Regions from separate parts of the Peribacillus sp. NPDC097198 genome, predicted to be linked through region 1. Evidence: a T-box and tRNA genes for the amino acid it is inferred to sense, from the RefSeq annotation. Region 1 holds a T-box; the other holds one or more tRNA genes.

What was found. A T-box is a leader RNA that pairs with one kind of tRNA and senses whether it is charged. The one in region 1 lies ahead of ACIQXQ_RS13810 (valine--tRNA ligase), so its partner is inferred to be a tRNA-Val.
Region 2: it encodes a tRNA-Val, which carries the amino acid that the T-box ahead of ACIQXQ_RS13810 (valine--tRNA ligase) is inferred to sense. The anticodon was not compared.

The regions. Positions count from the first base shown of each region.
Region 1 covers NZ_JBIWDO010000007.1:62,334-74,956, reverse strand. The annotation lists gene ACIQXQ_RS13810 (valine--tRNA ligase) at 1-2,174, opposite strand, end outside; T-box leader at 2,218-2,445, opposite strand; gene ACIQXQ_RS13805 (hypothetical protein) at 2,722-2,874, shown strand; gene ysxE (spore coat protein YsxE) at 2,932-4,002, opposite strand; gene ACIQXQ_RS13795 (LysM peptidoglycan-binding domain-containing protein) at 4,098-5,711, opposite strand; gene hemL (glutamate-1-semialdehyde 2,1-aminomutase) at 5,898-7,187, opposite strand; gene hemB (porphobilinogen synthase) at 7,230-8,222, opposite strand; gene ACIQXQ_RS13780 (uroporphyrinogen-III synthase) at 8,219-9,019, opposite strand; gene hemC (hydroxymethylbilane synthase) at 9,019-9,951, opposite strand; gene ACIQXQ_RS13770 (cytochrome C assembly family protein) at 9,961-10,791, opposite strand; gene hemA (glutamyl-tRNA reductase) at 10,802-12,151, opposite strand; gene ACIQXQ_RS13760 (LiaI-LiaF-like domain-containing protein) at 12,398-12,623, shown strand, end outside.
Region 2 covers NZ_JBIWDO010000002.1:383,434-396,056, reverse strand. The annotation lists gene xylE (D-xylose transporter XylE) at 1-1,158, opposite strand, end outside; gene xylA (xylose isomerase) at 1,335-2,657, opposite strand; gene ACIQXQ_RS05000 (ROK family protein) at 2,827-3,990, shown strand; gene ACIQXQ_RS04995 (type 1 glutamine amidotransferase domain-containing protein) at 4,047-4,571, opposite strand; gene murB (UDP-N-acetylmuramate dehydrogenase) at 4,753-5,661, opposite strand; tRNA gene ACIQXQ_RS04985 (tRNA-Val) at 5,993-6,064, opposite strand; gene ACIQXQ_RS04980 (hypothetical protein) at 6,280-6,501, shown strand; gene ACIQXQ_RS04975 (phosphatidylglycerophosphatase A family protein) at 6,541-7,098, opposite strand; gene ACIQXQ_RS04970 (alpha/beta hydrolase) at 7,274-7,996, shown strand; gene ACIQXQ_RS04965 (YjcG family protein) at 8,075-8,590, shown strand; gene ACIQXQ_RS04960 (GNAT family N-acetyltransferase) at 8,595-9,023, shown strand; gene ACIQXQ_RS04955 (hypothetical protein) at 9,167-9,430, shown strand; gene ACIQXQ_RS04950 (spore coat protein) at 9,660-10,151, shown strand; gene ACIQXQ_RS04945 (hypothetical protein) at 10,206-10,502, opposite strand; gene ACIQXQ_RS04940 (ATP-dependent helicase) at 10,652-12,623, shown strand, end outside.

The DNA of each region.
Region 1 (12,623 bases):
GCAGCTGTATCCGTTAACTCTTCCTTCACTTCAGGCCATGCAGCAACCGTGATTGATTCGCCTTGGTGCGGAAGATTTTGCCAAATTTCTTCCGTTATGAACGGCATGAATGGGTGAAGCAATCTCATCGTGTTATCTAGCACGTATGCAAGAATCGAACGAGTCGTTTTCTTCGCCGCTTCGTCTTCGCCATATAGCGGAAGTTTAGCCATTTCAATATACCAGTCACAGAAATCATCCCAAATGAAATTATAAAGCACGCGACCCACTTCACCGAATTCATAACGGTCCGCAAGTCTTGTCACGTTTGAAATCGTTTCATTCAATCGAGTAAGGATCCATTTATCAGCAACGGACTTTTCACCGCTTAAATCGATTTCATCATAGGTCATGCCATTCATGTTCATTAAGGCAAAACGGGAGGCATTCCAGATCTTATTGGAGAAATTCCATACCGCTTCCACTTTTTCCGTGCTGTAACGAAGATCTTGCCCTGGTGAGCTTCCTGTTGAAAGGAAGTAACGTAGCGAATCTGCACCATATTGGTCGATGACATCCATTGGATCGACACCATTGCCAAGCGATTTACTCATCTTGCGTCCCTGTTCATCACGAACAAGACCATGGATCAGAACGTCTTCGAATGGGCGCTCTCCCGTAAATTCAAGCGCTTGGAAAATCATCCGTGATACCCAGAAGAAAATGATATCATATCCTGTTACAAGTGCTCCGGTCGGATAGTAACGTTTGAAATCGATGCTTTCCTTGTCCGGCCAGCCCATAGTCGAGAACGGCCATAGTGCGGAGCTGAACCAAGTGTCCAGGACGTCTGTATCCTGTTCCCAGTTCTGTGCATCAGCAGGTGCTTCCTGTCCCACGTATACCTCGCCTGTTTCTTTATGGTACCAGGCCGGGATGCGGTGACCCCACCAAAGTTGACGGGAAATACACCAATCGCGGATATTTTCCATCCAGTGCAGATATGTTTTCTCGAAACGATCAGGAACGAAGTTGACCTTTTCATCCTCGGATTTCTTTTGAAGGTCAACCGATGCATCAGCAAGAGGCTGCATTTTAACGAACCATTGAGTAGAAAGATATGGTTCTACAACTGCTCCGCTACGCTCTGAATGGCCGACAGAGTGAAGGTGGTCTTCAATTTTGAAGAGTACTCCAGCTTCTTGCAAGTCTTTGACGATTTGCTTACGGCATTCGAAACGGTCCATTCCTTCATATTTACCGGCCTTCTCATTCATCGAACCATCTTCATGCATGACAAGGATGCGTTCTAGATTATGACGGTTTCCGATTTCAAAGTCATTAGGGTCATGAGCCGGTGTAATTTTAACGGCACCCGAACCGAAATCCATATCCACATAATCATCGCCTACGATCGGAATTTCACGACCTGTGATTGGCAGACGAACCATTTTCCCGATTAAATGCTTGTAACGGTCATCTTTAGGATGTACCGCAACTGCCGTATCACCAAGCATCGTTTCTGGACGGGTTGTCGCAATTTCAATTTCTCCCGATCCGTCAACTAGCGGGTATTTCATATGATAGAATGCACCTTGAATATCTTTGTAGATTACTTCGATATCAGAAATGGCCGTTTTCGTCGATGGGTCCCAGTTAATGATATATTCGCCACGATAAATCAATCCTTTTTTATAAAGGGTAACGAATACTTCATTGACCGCTTTAGAAAGACCTTCATCTAGCGTGAAGCGTTCGCGGGTATAGTCAAGGCCAAGACCAAGTTTTGCCCATTGTTCACGGATATGGCTTGCATATTCCTCTTTCCATTTCCATGTTTCTTCCACGAATTTCTCACGACCTAGGTCATAGCGGCTAACGCCTTCAGCACGAAGCTTTTGTTCCACTTTCGCCTGTGTTGCGATACCGGCATGGTCCATACCAGGAAGCCATAGCACGTCATATCCTTGCATACGCTTCATACGTGTCAAGATATCTTGTAGTGTTGTATCCCAAGCATGACCAAGATGTAGCTTACCTGTTACGTTTGGTGGAGGGATGACGATTGTATACGGTTCTTTTTTATCATCACCTGTTGTTTCAAAGTACTTCCCATCAAGCCACCATTTATAACGGCCTTTCTCTATCGTTTGCGGATCATATTTTGTTGGCATCGAAATTTGGTTTTCTTCCATGTTGTTTTCCTCCTTTTGGGCATAAAAAAAACTTCCATCATCATAAAAGGACGAAGGAAGTTGTTCGCGGTGCCACCTTTTTTCCGAAAAAGAAAGAAATCTTTTCTCGGCTCTCAAATCGGATAACGGCTCTTCACCGGCCTTCGCTACTAACTATTCACGAAGACTGCTCGCGGACGACTTCTGATGCTGCCTGCTTAGAAACCTCGCACCAATGGTTTCCTCTCTGAAAAGGGCATTTCATCTTACTATTTCCGGTCTTTACATTCATTTATATTCATATGTAAAATCATTAATTGCATATAGTATATAGTACAAAAAAAAGGGGGGTCGAGTCAATCATCTTTTCGTTTACTTTCGTAAGTATAGCCCTATTCACTAAGGGAGGCTCACAAGAACAGAACGATCTTCCTATTATACCATCAACGTTTCATGATGTTCCGCATTTCTCACATGTTTCGCAGCCCTCCCATACAATAAAAGAAGTCCTACAAAGGAAGGTGCAATCTTGAGACGAAAATACTCACCTTATACGTTGCCACCTTGGATGAAAAAGTTCCGCGGTGTTTGTCAGCAATTCATTGTCCCCTTTATTGTTTTTCAAGGAATACGTACATTAATATTTCCAACTTTCTTCGATATGCTCCTGTTGGTCGCCTTTATTTTCTTAGCCATGTCTTTATATTTAGAATGGATATAATTATTCCCCTACAACAAAAAAATATACATGATTGGATATTCATCCATTCATGTATATTTAGCTTGGGGGCGATTGTTCCTCTTTGGCCGCCTCGGCAGCCGCTTTTTTCTGTTTTTCGACTTCCTCGACCTTCATCACCATATATTCCACATTCTTCAAAAGCCAGAATTGTCGTTGCAACTTCGTGACATTATCCAGTTCCGTCCTTAGACCTTTACCCTCGGAATAGTTCTTCACCACATCCAGTGCTGATCCCGGGAAAGCCAAATAACTTTGCATCAGCAGCATTTCCTCTTCTTTCAAAGGAAAGAAACGAAGATAATTATAAAGCCAATCGACGCAATCATCACATTGGACTGGATAGGTCCTCGCCGTTTTGACGAGAAAAGGTAGTAAGTCAAAATGGGGAGGGGCCGTATTCGAATTCTCGAAATTGATAAAGTAACCATATCCTCGTTCATCATATACAAAGTGCTTCAATGAAACCTTTCCGTGGGTGAGGACGGTCCTTACTTTTTCACTTTCCTTTGTCTTTTCGAACCATGTTTCAAACTTTTTGATAGAGTAGTTCAATGCCTGGGTGATATCCGTAAAAAAGGTGCAGACCGACATCTCAAATGGAGACATATACCACTTTCTTTCACAGGTGACAATGTACTCCTCCATAAAGTCCTTCTGCGTATTCCACTCACTCAGCGTTCTTTCATAATGAGCTTCCCGCTCCTCTGTATCCACCTCTGTTTCTTTCACAGACAGTGTATGCATCCGTGCAAGTTCTCTGAACATTTGCTTATGTTTCTCATCACGTTCGCCATTTTCTTCATTATTCAACCAAGGCATCAGGTAATATAATCGGCCATTATGAAGCACAGCATAGCGCTGGTCCATCGTTTGGTAAATAGGCACAATTCGGTTATATCCCCGGTGATACAATGTTTGGATATTTCGGATAAAGTCCATTCCATTGTGGGGCGTAATCGATTTCAAGGCAAAGGTACCACGGTCGCTATACACTTTTTTCACTCGTCCAAAGTCCTCGATATATTGTACATAAAGCGCGTATTCTTTTAAGACATAGGCTGAATCACTATCCTGAATATTCTTTTGTTGATTCTCGTTTTCCCTCACGAGACTCACTCACTTTCTTTTTAAAAAAGCTCGCCAATCATTTGAAATGCAAGATAAAGCAGGAGCAGAGCCAAGGCCCTGCTTTCTGCTTGTGATTAGTTTTTGTAAGCAATGGACTTTGGAATGTAAATGACTTGCCCTTCGGTAACGCTCTGATTGCCTTCTAGTTCATTACTAAGAAGCAAGGATTGTACCGTGACGCCATAACGCTGGGCCAGATCATCTATCGTTTCCCCCTGCTGTACAATACAGACCTTCATCCTGACCAATTCTTCTTCCTGCTTTCTTCCGAAAAGATCCATGATGGTGTGTTGCTTATCCGTATTATCCTGGTTTTCTTTTTCACCTTGTTCGGCATTTTGCTTTTTTCTGCCTTTATAATTTTTCATTTCTTTTGCCTGTTTTTCTGGTTTTTCTCTTCTTTTGAATAGATCGGTCAAAGATGAAAGGGATTCCGGATCCTTTTCGAGGCTTGAGGATTCATTCTCATCACTAAGATTGTCATCTTGCCTATTGACGATGACATCTTGTTCTTGATGAGGCGAACCCGGAATTTTAACCACTGGCACATTTTCCACATCGGTCAAATAAACGGAGCCTTCCTTTTCTTCTTCTATTTCAGCGACTTTTCTTTTCACTTCGGTTTCAATACGTTTTCCTTTTTTATCTTCTATCTCAGCCACTCTTCTTTTGACCTGTTCCTCGATGTTCCCTTTGTTCTCTGCATCTTTTTTTGCCTCGATTTCATCCACTCGCCTTTTGACCTGTTCCTCGATACTTTCTCCTTTTCCTCCCTCTATCTCATCCACCCTTCTTTTAACCTGCTCTTCAATTCTTCCTCCTTTTTCTGTCTCAAACGATGCTGGCCACTTTTCCTTGGAAACAGGAGTCTCATTTTTCTCTTCCTCAATTTCAATTACTCTTCTTTTCACTTGCGTCTCTATGTCGTTATCCTGTCTGTTGACCTCGGCTTCCCACTGCATCTCCTCAGGAAATGGGGATACAGGAATTTCAAAAACAGGGGCGTTATGTTGATGGTTGCTTAGGTATACCGGTTCCTCTTCTTCATCCTCTTTTGCTTCCGCGACTCGTTTTGCTTCTGCGGAAAATGGCGTATATAGATCACTTTGCTCGTCATTGCGGAAGACATGATGGAAATCAGGGACGGGTGGTTCTGCAGCCGCATATGGAACGTATGATTCATTTTCGTCATCTGATTCCTCAAGAAACTCAGTCTCCTCGGTCTCTTGATCTACTTCCATGCGCTCTTCCACATAGGAATCATTGTAAATACCGGTTATCAACAAATCCGCCTGTAATTTTAGGCAGTTATGTTCAGGCAGGGCATAGTCAAAACTCTGAATCGTGATATCGATTTCCTCCAATGAGGAGATTCGGTTATTCGGTATCGTTATATCAACCGGAAATCGGTGTGTGAATTCATTGAGACCATCTGGATGCCTCTCAACCTTTTGAACGGCTTTCGGCAAAAAGCTTTGAGGAAATTCCTCATAATCACCGTTTTGCGAGTCTTTGTATTCACCACTTAAATCTAATGAACCCCGGATAAACACATATTGATCGCTTTCCTGGATCGTCACATTTGGATCGAGGGATATGGAATAGAGCTCAGCCACTTCCTGTCCCTTATGAAACCAAACGGACTCTTCCAAAGAAAATCGCAAATACGATTCATTTTCTTGCGACAAGACAACTCCTCCTTTCAGCTTCAGAAAAACAGTACCTATACCAATAACAATCTATGAGGAAAGGGAAATGATTATTCCTTTAATCAATGGGAAAAATGGATGAATGAATCGAACAAACGGTTGAATGGAGGGGGGAAATCATCACAAATAAAAAAGGGCTTCCCCAGAATGGGGAAACCCTTACGATTATTTTTTCAATGTAGCGAAAGCTTTTTCAGCTGCTGCGATTGTTTTTTCAATGTCTTCATCGCTATGAGCCGTTGATAGGAATAAGCCTTCGTATTGAGAAGGCGGAAGATAAATCCCTTGGTTCGCCATTTCCCGGTAGTACGATGCAAAAAACTCTAAATCAGATGTTTTGGCTGTATCATAGTTCACTACATCTTCATTTGTAAAGAAAAGTCCGATCATGGAACCGGCACGGTTGAATGTATAGGGAATGCCATATTGTTTCGCCGCTTCCCCGATTCCTTTTTCAAGCATATCGCCTTTACGGGTAAACTCATCATACGATTCAGGTGTCAATTGACTCAGGGTTTCAAGTCCTGCTGTCATCGCAAGAGGGTTACCAGATAATGTACCTGCTTGATAAATATTACCGCTTGGGGCTACTTGCTCCATGATTTTACGTTTGCCGCCGAAAGCCCCGACAGGTAAACCGCCGCCGATCACTTTACCTAGGCAAGTCAAGTCCGGATCAACGCCGAAATAACCTTGAGCACAGTTATAACCTACTCGGAAGCCTGTCATGACTTCATCAAAGATCAATAAGGATCCGTATTGGGTCGTCAAGTCACGTAGTCCTTCAAGGAAACCAGGTTGTGGCGGTACGACTCCCATATTCCCTGCAACCGGCTCGACGATTATACAGGCGATATCTTCACCAAACTGTTCGAACGCGTATTTAGTGGCTGCAAGATCATTATATGGTACCGTGATGGTATTCTTTGCAATTCCTTCAGGCACTCCTGGACTATCAGGTAAGCCAAGCGTAGCCACACCAGAGCCGGCCTTAATCAGCAAGGAATCACCATGTCCATGATAAGACCCTTCAAATTTCAGGATTTTATCGCGGCCTGTATAGCCACGCGCCAATCTCAATGCACTCATCGTAGCTTCTGTTCCTGAAGAAACCATTCGGATCATTTCGATTGAAGGGACCCTCTCGATGACTAGCTTAGCCAGTTCATTTTCAATCAGCGTAGAAGTACCGAAGCTTGTACCTGATTCTGCTACCTTTTTCAATGCCTCAACTACACGGTCATTCGTGTGACCAAGAATAAGTGGACCCCATGAAAGAACGTAGTCAATATATTCGTTGCCATCAATATCATAGAGTTTGGATCCTTTACCCCGTTCCATGAAAATAGGATCCATATCCACTGACTTGAAGGCACGGACAGGACTATTTACGCCCCCTGGCATCAGGTCTTTAGCTTCGGTAAACGCCTTTTTTGAGTTTTCGTATGAACGCATGTATCCGTCCCCTTTTCTCTAATAAACTATATTATTTTTTCCTCACTTATTATCTTCATCGATCCAACGGGCTACATCTTTTGAAAAATAAGTAATAATCAAGTCAGAGCCTGCTCGTTTGAAGCCTGTCATCATTTCCATTACGATTGATTTTTCATCGATCCAGCCGTTTTGGGCGGCAGCCTTCACCATTGAATACTCCCCACTTACGTTATAAGCCACAATCGGAAGTGTAAAGGTATTTTTCATGTCCCTGATGACATCCATGTAGGAAAGAGCTGGTTTCACGATTAAGAAGTCGGCTCCTTCTTCTACATCGGATTCTGCTTCACGGAAAGCTTCTAGACGGTTAGCCGGGTCCATTTGGTACGTTTTCCGGTCGCCGAACTGAGGAGCCCCATTGGCCGCATCACGGAAAGGACCATAAAAAGCGGACGAATATTTCACAGCATAAGACATGATCGGGATATCTTCGTAACCCGCTTCATCTAGTCCTGCACGGATGGCCGCAACAAATCCATCCATCATATTAGAAGGGGCAATGATATCGGCACCTGCTTCTGCTTGGCTGATGGCCGTTTTGGCAAGAAGGTCAAGTGACGCATCATTTAAGATTTTGTCTCCCTCAACTACTCCACAGTGACCATGGCTTGTGTATTCACATAAGCATGTGTCGGCAATGACCATGACTTCAGGGTATTGTTTTTTGATGAGTCGGGTCGCTTGTTGGACAAGTCCATTATGATGAAAGGCTCCAGTGCCTTGTTCATCCTTATCATGTTCAAATGGAACACCGAATAAAATGACTGATTTAATGCCAAGACCCACGACCTCATCCATCTCTGCCGCTAGATTATCCATCGAAAGCTGGTAAATTCCTGGCATGGAGGCGATTTCCGTTTTTATGTTCTCACCGTCGATGATGAAAATCGGGTAGATTAAATCCTCTTTATGTACGTATGTTTCACGGACCAAAGCCCTCATGCCGGCACTTGCACGCAGGCGGCGGTGACGATTGAATAAAATATCTTTCATTTTATGGTTCCTCCTTTAGGATTCTTTTTAACAATATATCGTACTACTTCCTCAACCATCGCTTCTGTTGTATAGACATCAGGACATACAGAAACGTGTAAACCACTTTTCGATGCCGTCCTGGCACAAATCGGTCCGATACAAGCAATGACAAGATCTTTTATGTATGTATTCAATTCATATTGTTCAATGATCTGTATAAAGTGATTCACCGTGGAAGAGCTTGTAAAGGTGATGATATCCACTTTTCCGTTCAAGATTAATTGGACCAGTTGTCTTTCGCTCTCTTGTGGAAGTATGGTGTGATAGATAATCATTTCATCACACGATGCACTCGTTTCATTAATGGCCTCCGCTATGACCGTCCTTGCGAGGTTCCCTTTCGCAAGGAGGACACGTTCACCGGGTTCGAGGTGAGTAATAAACTCCGAAACAAAACGCTCTGCAACATATTCGGATGGAACAAAATCCGCTTCATATCCATATGCGTTCAAAGCCTCTTCCGTTTTGGATCCAATGACGGCTATTTTCGGAAGCACCACATGTTGTTGCTTGCCGAGCAACCTGAACAAAAAATCCACACCATTCTTGCTCGTTAATATGACCCAGTCATAGCTGTTCAATCGATTCAACCGTTCTTGTACCTCTTCCAGATGTTCTGGAAGGGTAAACTCAAGCAACGGCACCATCAGAGGAGTTCCCCCATTTTTTTTCACTAAGGTTTGCAAACCCTCTGCTTGCCCTTTCCCTCTGGTGATTAAAACCTGATAATCTTTAAGAGGCAAAAACGGCTTCATTACTGATCAAGCTCCTCTTTTACACGATCAATCAACTCTTTGCCACCGAATTCACTAATCAATCTAGCAGCTTCAAGGCCAACAGCTTCAGGATTTGGGCCCTCAGCCATTTCTTTATAAATCACTTTACCATCCGGGGAAGCGACTAAAGCTGTTAAGGAAACATCTCCATTGTCTTTTGCAACTGCCAATCCTGCAATCGGCACCTGGCAGCCACCTTCCATTTTATCTAAAAAGGCACGTTCAGCTTCTACGGTCTTTTTCGTATTTTCACACGTGAATTTAGCGAGTTCTGACAATAAATCATGATCATCTGCACGGCACTCAATGGAAAGAGCTCCTTGGCCAACAGCCGGTAAACAAATGTCTTCATCTAAAAATTCCGTTACGACGTCTTTCTTCCAACCCATTCTAGCAAGACCTGCAGCAGCTAGAATGATGGCGTCATACTCTTCATTTTTTAGTTTATCCAAACGGGTATCAATATTCCCGCGAATCCATTTAATTTCAAGATCCGGTCTTCTTGACAAGATTTGGGCACTGCGACGCAAACTGCTTGTTCCGACAATAGAGCCCGGTTTCAATTCAGAAAGCTTTTCATGATTCTTTGAAATCAATGCATCACGGTGATCTTCTCTTGGTGGAATGCAGCCAATCGTCAATCCTTCTGGAAGCACCGCTGGCATATCCTTCATGCTATGTACAGCCATATCAATTTCCTTATTCAGCATGGCCTGTTCGATTTCTTTAACAAATAGTCCCTTACCGCCTACTTTCGAAAGCGTCACATCCAGGATCTGGTCACCTTTCGTGACTATTTCCTTCACTTCGAACTCGTAGGGAAGGCCAAGTTCCTTAAGTTGATTAATCACCCAATTCGTTTGGGTAATCGCTAGTTTACTACGTCTAGAACCGACAATAATTTTTCTCATAGTTTCCTCCTATGTATTCCAAACATGGAATGATGAAAGACTTCCAAAAAGGAAAAAGTTAATTAATACAATCATGAAGAATCCAATATTCAAAAAGGCCAAAGCCCTGCCATAAACCTGTTTTCGGATTTTCAAGTATAAATAAACACTGTATCCTATCAATATAACAAACGAACCGATAATTTTCATATCCAACCAAGAAACACCTGGTAATTTAAGATTGGCCCACTGAATGCCCAGTATCAAAGATACCCCCAATAACGGAACGCCGATTACAGCGAGAAGATACGACAGATTTTCAAGCTTCGTCAAATCACCCAGTCGAAGCAACCGCTTACCCCATTTCTTCCGCTTCAATAAGTCATATTGAATCAAGTAGAGTAAGGAAAACACGAATGAAAGAGTAAAAGCACTATAAGATAGTAAGGCAAACGTGATATGAATAAATAAAAGCTCAGAAACCAGCTGTTGTGCAAGGACTTCCGATTCTATCTGGACAGGGGCAAACGTATGGATGGCCATCACCATAAACCCAAGTAGATTAGTAAAGAATACGATAAAATCGACCCGTAACAACCGGTTAATGATCAATGATAATGAAACGAGGAGCCAAGCATAAAAATATAGCCCTTCGAAAATCGTCAAGATCGGAAATCTTCCCGTTTTCATTACATAAAGAAATAAAAAAATTGTTTGCAGTACCCAAACAATAGAAAGCAACCAGAAGGCGATTTTATTAGCCTTCTGGTTATTATTTAGAAAATCGAAGAAATATAAAAGCATACTGAGGGCATATAACAATACAGTACCTTCATGTAACCTTGTCATTAGTAATTCCATATCTACCTCATTAATGGACAGGAACTGGATTTAGTAGAGAAGACTTCGCATGTGCCTTTTCAGTTTCATTGTCCTCTACCATCTTTTCTTCAACCAATTCCTCTAAATGAAAGATTTTCACAAAATTATTCAATTGTTCTTTTGCATTTGGTTCCTCTGCCAGTTCTTTGGCATATAAAATCGGATCCCTCAGCATTTGATTAATGATGCTCTTCGTATGTTTGTTCAATACTTTTATATCACGTTCACTCAAGTGTGGGAGCTTTCTTTCAATGCTCTCCATCGTTTCCTTTTGAATCGATAACGATTTTTCCCGTAGGGACGAAATGACTGGAACCACACCAAGCAAATTCATCCACTGATTAAATTCAACAATCTCGAATTCAATCATTAAGCCAATCTTTTCAGCAGCTTTCTTACGTTCTTCGATATTCGCTTGTACGATTCCTTCAAGGTCATCGATGTCGTATAGGAATACGTTTTCCAGTTCAGCCAACGTTGGATCCAAGTCACGTGGAACAGCGATATCCACCATGAAGATAGGACGGCCTTTGCGAAGCTTGTTCACAAATGTCATCATTTCTTTTGTGACGAGAAGGTCTTTCGATCCAGTGGACGTGATTAAGATATCCGCTTCCACCAATGCACATTGCAGTTCCTGAAGCTGTTTTGCATCTCCATTAAATCTCTCAGCTAAATCAACCGCCTTCTGATAAGTACGATTGATGACAGTAATGCTATCCGCACCATTACTGTGAAGATTTTGAATCGCCAATTCACCCATTTTACCTGCTCCGAGAATCAGCACATTCTTGCCACTTAAGCTTCCAAAGATTTTCTTCGCCAATTCAACGGCCGCATAGCTCACGGAAACTGCATTCGTATTGATTTCCGTTTCCGAATGGGCTTTTTTGGCCAGTGTAAGGGCTTGCTTGAAAAGATGATTAGAAACCGTTCCTATTGTATCTTCCTTCTGTCCCAACATATAACTCGAGCGAACTTGTCCCAAAATCTGCGTTTCCCCAAGAATCATGGAGTTCAGGCCACATGTAACTGAAAATAAATGCTCAACAGCAGCGTCCCCTTCATAGAAAAACAGATATTTAGAAAACTCCTCTTTATCGATGTGAAACCACTCAGAAAGGAATTCCTTAATATAGTATCGGCTAGTATGAAGTTGATCACCTACCGCATATATTTCCGTTCTATTGCATGTGGAAATAATGACATTCTCCAAAATACTTTTTTTATTTTTAAGAGCTTTCATTGCCTCGGCAAGTTCGGCTTCATTAAACGACAATTTTTCCCGAATTTCTACAGGGGCAGTTTTGTAATTGATACCAACCGCTAGAATATGCATCTTTTCTTTTGCACCCCCAAAATTTTTCATGTACCTTCATTATACCATGTACAAAAACTGAAACAAAAAAATATATGAACAGTTTATGAACGTATGCTACCATAATAAGAAAGCTTGTTCACCCACTAATATAGTGAATATATAAGCCGTATTTTTATATTAAATACATATTTCGACATTGTGTACAAAAGAACCATATCAAAAATACCAATAAACTTCAAGTAATCGAATTGATAGGAGGATAAAATGAAAAAGCAACGAATTTTTCCCGGAATCATTTTAATCGGTTTCGGACTTTATTTTTTTCTTGAACATTCACGAATTGAAATTTTCCCAGGTTTCTTTAGCTGGCCTACACTATTATGTATTGTCGGTATTGCCTTTTTAATCCAGGCCTACAGTGGGAGTGAGTATGAATCCATACTCCCCGGTGTCATCCTGCTCGGATTCGGCGCCCATTTCCATATCGCCA
Region 2 (12,623 bases), on a different contig from region 1:
GAATATTTCTGAAATCAATACCCAGCAAATAGGTCCCCACGACATCATGAATGAAGCCGTATATACAATAATGAATACTAACGTGCTAATCCCAATCACATTGGCGTACGCCATTCCTGCTACTCCAAACATTCCTATGGCCATTCCTATGGAACCGACTACGAGTAATGGTTTTCGTCCCCATTTATCCACGTTCATGATGGCAATAACAGTAAAGATAACGTTTACAATTCCCATAATGATGGTTTGCATCATCGAAGCATCTTTTCCTGCTCCCATGCTTTCAAAAATGCGCGGAGCATAATACAAAGCAACATTAATGCCGACAAATTGTTGGAAAACAGATAGGAGAATGCCTATGACGATTACTAGTTTACCGTAAGATAATAATTTCCCACTGGATACATTCACCGTTTGTTTAATATCATTAAAAATGGACTTTGCCTCAACAGCTCCATTAATCTTTGTTAATATTGCCAGTGCTTTATCATTTTGATGTTTCAACGCAAGATATCGTGGTGTTTCTGGAACAAATATCAGGAGCAGACCAAACAATAGAGCCGGAATTGCTTCCGAAGCGAACATGTATCTCCAACCGATGTCATTGATCCATTCTACTGATTGCCCATTAGCGATGGCCCAGTTAACGAAGTACACGACTAACATCCCAAGAATGATGGCAAATTGATTAAAGGATACCAATTTACCTCGGATATCAGCAGGAGCAATCTCCCCTATATACATAGGGACGATTGCTGAAGCCAAACCCACTCCAATACCGCCTATAATCCGATATAGGTTAAACGTGAGCAATAACGCTAGCGTCGGTTCGCCTTTTGTGAAAAATAAAAACTCCGGATAAGCGGACCCTAAAGCAGAAAAAAAGAATAACAGAGAAGCTAGGATTAATGAATTCTTACGCCCGAGTCTACTTGAGATCATCCCGGACAGCAAACCTCCGATGATACACCCAATCAATGCACTTGAGGTCGTTGCCCCGTGGGCTAAAGACCCGAGACCTAAACTCGTAATGAAGTAGGCTTCTAGGGATTTTTCCGCCCCGGATATTACAGCCGTATCATATCCAAATAGCAATCCACCAAGTGCCGCTACTAGTGTAAGTGAAAAAATATAAAGTGAGTTACGATTTTTTTTCATAGTTTCATAGAGTTAGAATAAACCCGTAAAAGAAAAAAGCCAAGGTAATTCCAGCAGTTTCTTTTCTTTCACCAATTAAACTCCTTCTCCATAACCCCCTCTACTTGAATTAGAAGATATGACTATACATGAATCCAATCATAAATCGTATGCTAGTTCCTCCCTCCATTCACCTTTTATTCTGCAATTGCTTTAAGAATGTATTTGTTCAATATGCCTTTTAAGTATTCTTGTCTGCCCGATTTATTTTGGATTTCATCAAGACCAAGTGCATAGTCTTCCAACTTACGAAAATCTGTTTTCCCTTCAACAATTTCCAAGCCGATTCCGGCGGTGTAACTGCTGTAACGATCCGCAATGAAATCTTCCAATACTTTGTCTTCAAGTAACTTTTTCGCAACCTTAGTACCAATCGCAAAGCTATCCATTCCAGCAATATGCGCATGGAATAAATCTTCGTAATCGAAAGATCCCCGTCTTACTTTCGCATCAAAATTCAGACCGCCTGTTCCAAGACCCTCGTTTTTAAGGATTTCGTACATCGCCAACGTCGTTGAATACAAGTCAGTCGGGAATTCATCCGTATCCCATCCAAGCAACGTATCCCCTTGGTTTGCATCGACGGAACCAAGCATCCCGTGAGTACGGGCAACATGCAATTCATGTTCGAATGTATGGCCTGCCAATATTGCATGGTTTGCCTCGATATTGAATTTGAAATGATCCTTCAAGCCATACGTCTGTAGAAAAGCAAGACTCGTTGCGACATCGAAGTCATATTGGTGCTTCGTCGGTTCCTTTGGTTTTGGTTCAATCAAGAACTGGGCATCGAAACCAATCTCTTTGGAGTAATCCAGGGCCATATGGAAGAAGCGGGCCAAGTTATCCAGTTCTAACTTCATATTCGTATTAAGAAGCGTATCGTAGCCTTCACGTCCGCCCCAGAATACATAATTTTCTGAACCTAACTCCTTCCCTACTTCCAATCCTTTCTTCACTTTCGCAGCCGCATAGGCAAATACATCCGCATTCGGTGAAGTTGCTGCACCGTGAACCCAGCGAGGATTAGAGAACATATTCGCCGTATTCCAAAGTAATTTCGTCTTGCTAGTCTTCAAGTATTCCTTGATCATGGCCACAATTTCATCCATGTTCTTATTTGTCTCCCTCAATGTGTCTCCTTCAGGAGCGACGTCGACATCATGGAAACAGAAGAATGGAACGTCCATTTTTTCAAAAAATTCAAAGGAAGCTTCCACACGTGCCTTTGCTAGGTCCATTCCCGTAAATTTATTATATGGACGGAGCATTGTTGGTTGTCCAAATGGATCTGTACCATCTGCAGTGAATGTATGCCAGTACGAAACGGCAAAGCGTAAAAACTCTTCCATCGTCTTTCCGTTAATCATTTCTTCCGGATTGTAATATTTAAAGGCAAATTGATTTGAAGATTCTGAACCTTCGAACTTTACTTGACTGATTGTTTCAAAATAACCCATAGTTGTATTTCCTCCTTAAATAGAATCAAATTGGAATCGCTTCCATTATTTATAAAAATATAATACCAGCAATAACTTAGTTTGTCTAATGAATATACTAAGTGTTTTGACTTTTTTTTGTTATAATAAAACTTACCTAAAATGAATTATTATTAGAGGAGGTAGAAAGATGACCTGGAGCCAACAACTAATGAAAGTGAATAACAAGCAGGCCATTTTAGAAACTATCCTGAAACGTGCACCGATATCTCGGGCAGATATCTCTCAGCATCTCGGACTCACTAAGGGGACTGTTTCTTCTCTCGTCAATGAATTATTGGAAGCTAATCTTTGCATTGAATCAGGGCCAGGAGAGTCTAGCGGTGGAAGACGTCCAGTCCTGTTGTTGTTTCAAGAAAAGGCCGGCTACTCGATTGGAATAGATCTTGGAGTAAATTATATGTTAGGTATACTTACTGATCTCAATGGTGACGTTATAGGGGAAATTAGTAGGAATACGAATAATGCAAACTACCAAGAAACTTTTGATCGTATGAAAGAAATGATTCAATCTTTAATAAAAACTGCCCCCGAAAGCTATTACGGAGTGGTAGGAATCGGAATTGGTATTCCTGGAATCGTTAATAACAAAGGGGAAATTTTGCTTGCTCCGAACTTAGGTTGGAAGAATGTTGGCCTAAAAAAAGACATGGAAGAAGAGTTTGGTCTCCCTGTCATCATAGAAAACGAAGCAAATGCCGGGGCCTATGGAGAAAAGAAATTTGGCGCCGGCAAAGGCCATGAACATCTTGTTTACGTAAGCGCGGGTATGGGCATTGGGGTCGGCATTATCCTGCAAAATGAACTGTACCGCGGAGCGAATGGATTTTCCGGAGAAATGGGCCACATGATCATTGACGTTCATGGAAAGCCCTGCAAATGTGGAAGCAAGGGTTGCTGGGAATTATACGCATCCGAAAAAGCATTGATTGAACGGGCATCATCACTTTTCCAGTTGGAAGAAACCACGCTTGAATCATTGGTTGATCAGGCAAGCCATAATGATGGAATCCGTGACCTTTTCAAAGAAATTGGACAATATCTTGGGATTGGCATTAGCAATATTTCCAATACCTTCAACCCTCAGCAGATTATTATCGGAAACCGCCTAGCTATGGCCAAGGACTGGTTAAGGGATTCCATAGTGAAGGTAGTTGAAAGCCATGCCCTCCAGTTCAATCAAGAAAAATTGCATATCAGCTTTTCTGATTTATCTTCCTATTCCCCTTCATTAGGGGTATCGGCCCATGTAATCGAAAATTTCTTGAAAACAAATTTGAATCACATAAATTAATAAGTTTATATGAAACAAAAAGTGATTTCTCCCTCAGGAAAAACCACTTTTTTGTTTCATTTCTCTTCAATTACCCGAATCAATTCCCGTAAATAATCGGGAAGATCCGGTGGACGTCTGCTCGATACCAGGTTTCCGTCCACCACAACAGGTTCGTCCATCCAATGTGCCCCGGCATTCTCCATATCATCTTTGATTCCGGGCGTACTTGTCACCTTCTTCCCTTGCAAAATTCCTGCCGAAACCAAGACCCAACCCGCATGGCATATTTGGCCAATCGGCTTCTTGCTTTCTTCCATACTCTGAATCAGAGAAATTACTTCAGGAAACCGACGAATCTTATCAGGTGCCCAGCCTCCTGGAACAAGAATCGCATCATAGTCTTCCGCTTTGATGCTGCCATAATCAAAATCTGAATCGGCTGGCACACCATATTTACCAATATACGTCTCATTTGCCTTTTCTCCGGCAAGATGGACGATGGCCCCTTCTTCCCTCAATCTTAAAATCGGATACCAAAGCTCCAAATCCTCGAAATCATGATGCACAAGACTGATTACTTTCTTTCCTTCTAAGCACATATATCCCTCTCCTTCTATAACTTGTTCCCCTTAACTTAAAGGTATACTTCCCCCTTTTGGTAACTCGTACACTTTTATCTTTATCAATACATATCATTTCGTTCTATAATTAGTACCTTTTTATCAAAGGATCTGATAACAAAGAAAAAAAGACTTTCTGATGAAAGTCTTTTTTAGGATATTAGTCTTCTCCAATTATTTTCACTTCGGTTTCAAGCTCCACGTCAAATTTACTTTTAACGGTGTCTTGAACATATTGAATGAGTTCCAAATAATCGGTGGCTGTCGCGGAACCAACATTTACGATAAAGCCAGCATGTTTAGTGGAAACTTGAGCTCCACCGATTTGCTTCCCTTGCAACCCGCTATCCTGGATTAATTTACCTGCAAAGTGTCCAGGCGGACGTTTGAAGACACTTCCACAAGACGGAAATTCAAGCGGTTGTTTAGATTCCCTCTGAAAAGTAAAATCATCCATTTTACTTTTAATGTCTTCGTATTCTCCCTTTCTTAATAAGAAGGTAGCTTCTAATACCAGTAGTTTTTCTTTTGAAAAACGGCTAGAACGATAGCCCAGTTCTAATTCATCCTTTTTCAAAGTCTGCAATTCTCCAGAACGGGTGATGACCAGGGCTTCCTGTAGTACATCTGAAACTTCTCCACCATATGCCCCTGCATTCATATATAAAGCCCCTCCAACAGAACCGGGGATCCCGCAAGCAAACTCTAAACCAGTTAGACTATTTTGTAACGCGTATCGGGAGGCTTGAATGATAGCAGCACCACTTTGAACGGTGAGCTTATTACCCTCCAATTCCATGCTTGCTATATCAATAAGGGTCATGACGATACCGCGTATGCCCCCATCTTTAATAATCATATTAGAACCATTCCCCACGATGGTTAAGGGTAAATGGTTGTTAAGCGCATAAAGATATATCGCTTGGACTTCTTGATAGTTTGTAGGCATTACGAAGAAATCTGCCTTGCCACCTGTTTTTGTAAACGTATATTGATGTAGCGGTTCATTCATTCTCACATTACTTGGATGTACAATTCCCTGAAGATCTAAAAAAATTTGTTTACTCATTTATACAAACTCCCATTAAAAATTTTAGAAAAAAGAACAAACATTTCATTTCTTTTTGTACACATTGATCGTTAGATATTTCATTCTATGCTTCATATAAGCGAAAAACAACGATTTACACTTATTTATAACCTGCCATTTATTCCAATAACCACACTTTTCAATATTTAGTTATGGCTACATTCCCCGGTTCACCATTAATGAAGGAAAGAGGAGCTCATCCCCACCAGTAGAACTCTAAAAAGAATCCTATATGTTTCTCAGGATCATCCAGTAAAACCATAATAAAAAACGGCGAAAACATTGATTGTACAATGCTTACGCCGTTGGATGACCTGTGAGGGATTCGAACCCACGACCCCTTCCCTGTCAAGGAAGTGCTCTCCCACTGAGCTAACAAGTCGTATGTAATAGTTGGCTTGCTCTGTTACTTAAGTACATAATTTATTATAAGTTCTTTTCGACAAAAGTCAACGAATTATTTAAAAAAAGTTTAGCGTTTGCCTTTAAATAAAAGATATGGAACAAGACAAGAACAAACGTTCTTTATTTTCTTGCATAACAAACGCATGTTCGCATATAATATAAACAAGAAAGATAGAAACGGAGGCCAGCGGAATGAAATATATCATTCGGAAACATATGGATGAAAAGGTTCCTTTAGAAATCATTTACCTATCTGAAAATGGAAAGATTACACAGCGCAGAATTGAAGTTCTTGAAGTATATTCAGGTTATATCCGTGCCTTTTGCTTTCTTCGGCGGACAAAACGAACGTTTAAAATAGAAAACATCCTCTCTGCCCGCCTTATTAAGTCCAGGTATGATAGGTCAGGATAATCCCGATTACTACCTAACGCATCATTGATTGTTCCAAACTTATCCGATTAATTCCTCTTCTTCCTGTATATCCTTTTCTTGTTCAGTTAAAGATTCTTCATCATCTCTTAGACGGTGTGCCAATCTTGAGGCAGCGCTTGCTGCAATGCTTGCAACAATATCATCGAGGAAGGTATGCACGACTCCCTCTTGCTTCTTATCCAATTCGTGAATGACGCCTATTTTATTCTTATCCAAATGTCCAAAGGTTGTCACGGCAATGCTTCCATAACCAAGTACGGCACCAAAGGCAATCGTTTCATCCACTCCAAACAGACCTTCATCCGATTCGACAATGGATTGAAGCGGTTCCGATAGCTTCTTTTGTTCTGCCAGTCGATCAAGTTCAACACCAACTAAAATGGCATGTTGAATTTCTCTCTTTAAAAGCACCCTTTCAACACTTCTAATACATTCCTCTAATTTCAAATCAGCTTTATAAGGGAATTGTAGTTCAAAGACAATCTCTGCAATAGCCTCCACACTTACACCACGATCTAGTAATGTTTGTTTAGCCGCTCTTGTAACTTCCCTGCTATGGACGCGTACATCTGCCATTTTATCTGCCTCCCCTTTTTTTGATATCTTTCCATTATACCATTAAACATTCTAAATATTTGGAAAATAAAAGAAAAATCACTTTTCTATATCCTTCAGACAGGAAAAAGAAGGATGGCTATGCTAAAATAACTAAGAACATTATTTTCATTATAAATTCATAGAGGTGCGGTAAATGAGTTTACGCAAAGGCACGATAAAAGAATATATGTTTAGAAGTGAGGCGTTATCTGAGGAATTAGAGCTACTTGTATATTTACCGGCTAATTTTTCACCACTTTATAAATATACGCTTGTCATAGCTCAAGATGGTCGAGATTATTTTCAAATGGGTCGAATAGGTCGTGTGACTGATGAACTTTTAGGAAATGGCGAGATTGAGAATATTATAATCGTCGGCATTCCCTATAAAGATCGGTTTGACCGTAGACGGAAATATCATCCTGATGGTGAACAGCACGAAGCCTACATACGATTTCTGGCCCATGAACTTGTTCCATTTTTAGATGAGGAATTCCCAACCTATCAAATGGGACATGGCCGGGCATTAATGGGGGATTCTCTTGGTGGCACGGTTTCCCTGCTCGCTGCACTTAAATATCCACATACATTCGGTAAATGCATCATGCAGTCTCCGCTTGCCAATGAAGAAGTGATGAATGCTGTCCGTAGTTTTGAGAATCCTCATCTCCTCGAACTGTATCATGTGATTGGAACCGAAGAGACTGACGTTCCCACTACAGATGGGAACCGGGCAAATTTCATAGAACCCAACCGGGAACTGCATCAATTGTTAAAACAAAAAGGATTCCCTTGCTTCTATGAAGAATTTGAAGGGAATCATACGTGGAAGTTTTGGCAGGCAGACTTAAAAAGGGCCCTTCTGGAAATGTTTTAATCTCGGTTAGAATGGTTAAAAAATGCATTTGGACTAGAGTTTTCGAAAAATTAAATTATAATCTTAGGAGGTAACAATATGAAATATGGTGTTGCAATTTTCCCTTCAAAAAAACTTCAAGATTTAGCAAACTCCTACCGGAAACGGTATGACACAAAGTACGCATTCATTCCACCACATCTCACACTTAAACAACCGTTTGAAGCGACTGAAACGGAAATTTCAGCAATCGCAGAACGCTTGAAAGACATTGCACGGAAGTTCCAGCCTTTCTCCTTAAATGTGACGAAAGCGAAATCCTTCCAACCCGTCAGCAACACCATTTATTTTAAAGTGGAGCTGTCAAAGGAACTTGAAGACTTACACGAAATGCTTCATGATGAGAATTTCTTCAAAAATGAAACAGAACATGCTTTCGTTCCACATATAACGATTGCACAAGATCTATCTGATAACGAACATTCGGATGTTTTAGGTCAATTAAGCATGCTTGATGTAAGCCATGAAGAAGATGTCAAAAGAATTCATTTATTGTATCAATTGGAAGATGGAACATGGACTGTATATGAAACATTTCGTTTAGGAGCTGAATAATTTCGTGTTTGTAAAAATTGTTGAAAACGAGCAAGAACGTGGATATGCTTACACCATAAGAAAAAGAGTGTTTGTAGAGGAACAACATGTCCCACTTGAAGAAGAGATTGACCAATATGAAGAAGACTCCACCCACTTTGTTTTATATAACGATGAAGAGCAGCCTATTGGTGCGGGGAGATTTCGAATCATTGACGGGATCGGTAAGGTCCAGCGCATCTGTGTACTCTCTAACTCCCGTAAAACTGGGGCTGGTGCCCTGATCATGAATGCCATTGAAGAATTTGCGATTTCTCATGACATCTCTCAATTGAAGCTCGATGCTCAATTACATGCCATCCCCTTTTACTCGAAATTAGGGTATGAAATCATTTCCGAGGAATTTATGGATGCAGGGATTCCCCATAAAACGATGAAAAAAAAGATTTCCTAATAAAAACGCTGTTCCCTTGGAATTTCCACAGGGGACAGCGTTTTTTTATATATACCATTCTCGTAAAAATCCCTTCCCATTCTATGTCAATATTCACAAATAAACATAGTCTATATATAGAAAGCAAGAAGGAGGGAAATTTTATGAGTAACAATGGATTCAACATGGATGAATCTCAAAAAAGGTTAATGGAACTACTCGTTTCAAGGACTTTGAGAAAGCACGGTGTCAAAAAGGATAAAGTTGATTTGAGTGATAAAGAAAGAAGTCACTTAAAAGAGACCATACAGTTTTTACAGAAACAATCTGAAATGCTTATCAATCAAGAGAAAAGCATTACAGAAAACGATGTGAATCCCGTCACAAATTCTCACCACACTAGTTATTCCGATATCAAAGACAAATAACTAACATTCCTCCTATTCAATTACGCTCTTTTCGGTATGAAGCGCAGACTGGACCTTGCTTCTTTACCATTCATTATGAACACTTCATTCCATGATGCTTCATCCGTTCGCACAAACTCTTCAAAAAAATATTTGAAAATAAACGAATGAATTGATTTATTCGTCCAACCAAATTTACATGCATAGCATATTTTAATAGGGAATTAAACCCTAAGGAGGAAAAAACGACATGAACCAAAATGTATATCATAGCAACAATTGCAATACAACAAAACATTCTGAAAGATCATGGTCGGCTCTAGACAATAACACCAACCATCCCCTAACATCATTCTGTGAAGAATCTGCAAACGAAATTGAACAAGAAGCTAAACAGGATAATTCGCAACTCCAACTATCTGAAGAGCTTGTTTACATTAAAGATTCTTGTAATGTAAGAGTAATCTCTACAGATGTTAAAGCGGCCCTTTCTTTACAGACGGCAATCCAAGCAGCCATCGCTGTCATCGTCAGCATTTCCATTGCAGACTCTGACCAAGCCGACCGCATTACTCAAGAGTTGATTCAATCTTCTAATGTTAAACAAATTACACGTCAAAAAACAATTGTTGAAAACAGCCGTGATATCGAAATTACTACAACCGATGCTCAAATCGCCGTTAACATTCAATTGTTACTACAATTATTATTAGCTCTAATTGTAGAATTAGACGTTCTTTAAGAGTGAACACAAAAAGGACACATAAATGTGTCCTTTTGTATTTCTATTGAAGCTTTAGACCATTTCGTTTACATATCCTCCTTTTCCTGTCATTTCGGCCGTGATTTCCTCTTGGGCCCTCATTAGTAAATGATTCTTATACGCACCTGCTCCAGGTGATCTGTCCTGATTCATATTCGTGACATGGTCAAATTTTTCCGACCGCTTCGTTTCGTCTTCCAGCACTTGGTCAAAACGAATTGGCTGAATGGGTGTCGTTCCATCAACGATTCTTGGCTTTCTCTCCGCTTCTACTGTCCGGTTTGCGTATTGAATGTATTCGAATTGCGTTACTGGCGCTATGTATCCCATCATTAACCCTCCTCACTATATAGGTTCTCTTGTCCTTTACATACCCAATCCAGAATGAAACGAAACATCTTTTCCGGATTCTTTTTTTCTATTTCTCTGGTAAAATGGAGATTGCCGATATTTTTAATAGATTTGAGGTATCCATTTATATGAATCAAGCAAAATCGGGAAATGAAATCGTACATCTACTTACTGTTTCGGCTAGTGAGCTGCAGACACTCTTTGAAAAAGGAAAACGTGATCAGCTCTCTTGTGTCATATGTGATAATCCAGTGAAATTATTCATTGGCATTCATGAAACACCTTACTTTTATCACAGTGACCCTTCACGACCTGCTTGTGAAATGCCAAATCCTATATCAAAACCTGAAACTAAACCTTTAGAATACATGGAACAAAACGGATTCAGAATTCCTAAATCACGTACCATTACCGAAACGAAGACTGTTATCGAACCATTTTTGAAAAGTCGGACCATTACAGGCAATCCTCCCTATTTGGATAAACCTTCCGTCCGCACAGAACTTTTGGACCCTTACTTTCAGGAACTATCTGAAAAAGGGATCATGCTTGATGACGAACAGTTAAAAGCAGTAAAAACGATAGAAGGTCCCGTCCTTGTTTTATCCGGGGCTGGAAGCGGTAAAACCAGAGTATTGACGGTAAGGACTGCCTATATGCTAACTGTAGAAAAAATAAATCCTAAAAGCATTATGCTTGTAACCTTTACAGCGAAATCCGCAAAGGAGATGCAGCAGCGGCTAATCAGCTACCCTTATATGTCCCCTTCCCTCGTCTCTCAAATTGTTAGTGGCACCTTCCACAGCATCTTTTATAAAATCCTGATTTTTCATGAGCCTGCAAAGTGGCAACGGGACTTCCTGTTGAAGTGGAATTGGGAAAAAGAAAAAATATTGAAGCAGGCCGGTCGGGAGTTGGAGCTTGATGAAAAGGAATTTGCCTATGATCAGGCACTTCAGCAAATCGGCCTCTGGAAAAACTCATTGATTTTTCCTGACGATGTCAAACCGAATGATGATTGGGAGAAATCCTGTCTATTCCTTTATAAAAAGTATGAAGCATATAAAGAACAAACAAGTAAATATGATTTCGATGATATGTTGGTAGGTTGCTACGTATTTTTGAAGAGCCACCCTGACTTGTTATTTAAATATCAACAACGGTTCCGCTATTTTTTAGTGGACGAGTTTCAGGATATTAATAAAGTTCAATATGAGTTGATAAAACTCCTTTCAGCGGAAACAAAAAATGTTTGTGCAGTTGGTGATGACGATCAAGCCATCTATTCATTCCGTGGGAGTGATCCAAAATATATCCTGAATTTCAACCATGACTTCCCTGGTTCGCAAGTCGTGAAGTTGACCGAAAATTACCGTTCTTCCCATGAGATTGTTGCTACGGCAAATAGAATGATAAAACGAAATCAGCATCGGATGGATAAATCGATGCGGGCACAACATAATCAAGGCAATCCAGCTGTGTTATTCTATCCGCATGATGAAGAGCTCGAAGCGACGATGATCGTGACCGATATACAAGAAAAAATAGCCAAGGGTGCCAATCCTGGTGACTTCGCCATCCTTTACAGGACCCATACGATGTCGCGTGCCATTTTTGAAAGACTGGCATCTTCCAACCTTCCCTTCGTGATCGAAAAGGATGCGGATTCTTTTTATCAACGGCGGGTCATCCATGGCATGCTTGCATTCATGCGCTTAAGCCTGAACCCTCAGGATAGCAAGGCCGCTTCTGACGTCCTTTCTTCCTTGTTTTTAAAGCAGAGTGTCCTACAGGAGCTAAAAGCCCAGACGATCTTGCAAGATTGTGACTTTATCGATGCTTTTGCTTTTGTAAAAACGGGACATGCCTTTCAAGAACGTAAGTTAAAAGCAATACCGGCACAAATCCGTTCTATAAAGACCATGTCCCCGCTCGTGGCTTTAGAAGTCATCGAGAAGGATTTGGGCTATCAAGAGTATGTAAAGAAAAGGGGAAATGAAGCCAACTTGGAAAAAGGTTCGGATGATATTCGTGATTTGAAAGTAGCGGCTAATCGGTTTCCCACAGTCGCTTCCTTCCTCGACCATGTCGATCATATGA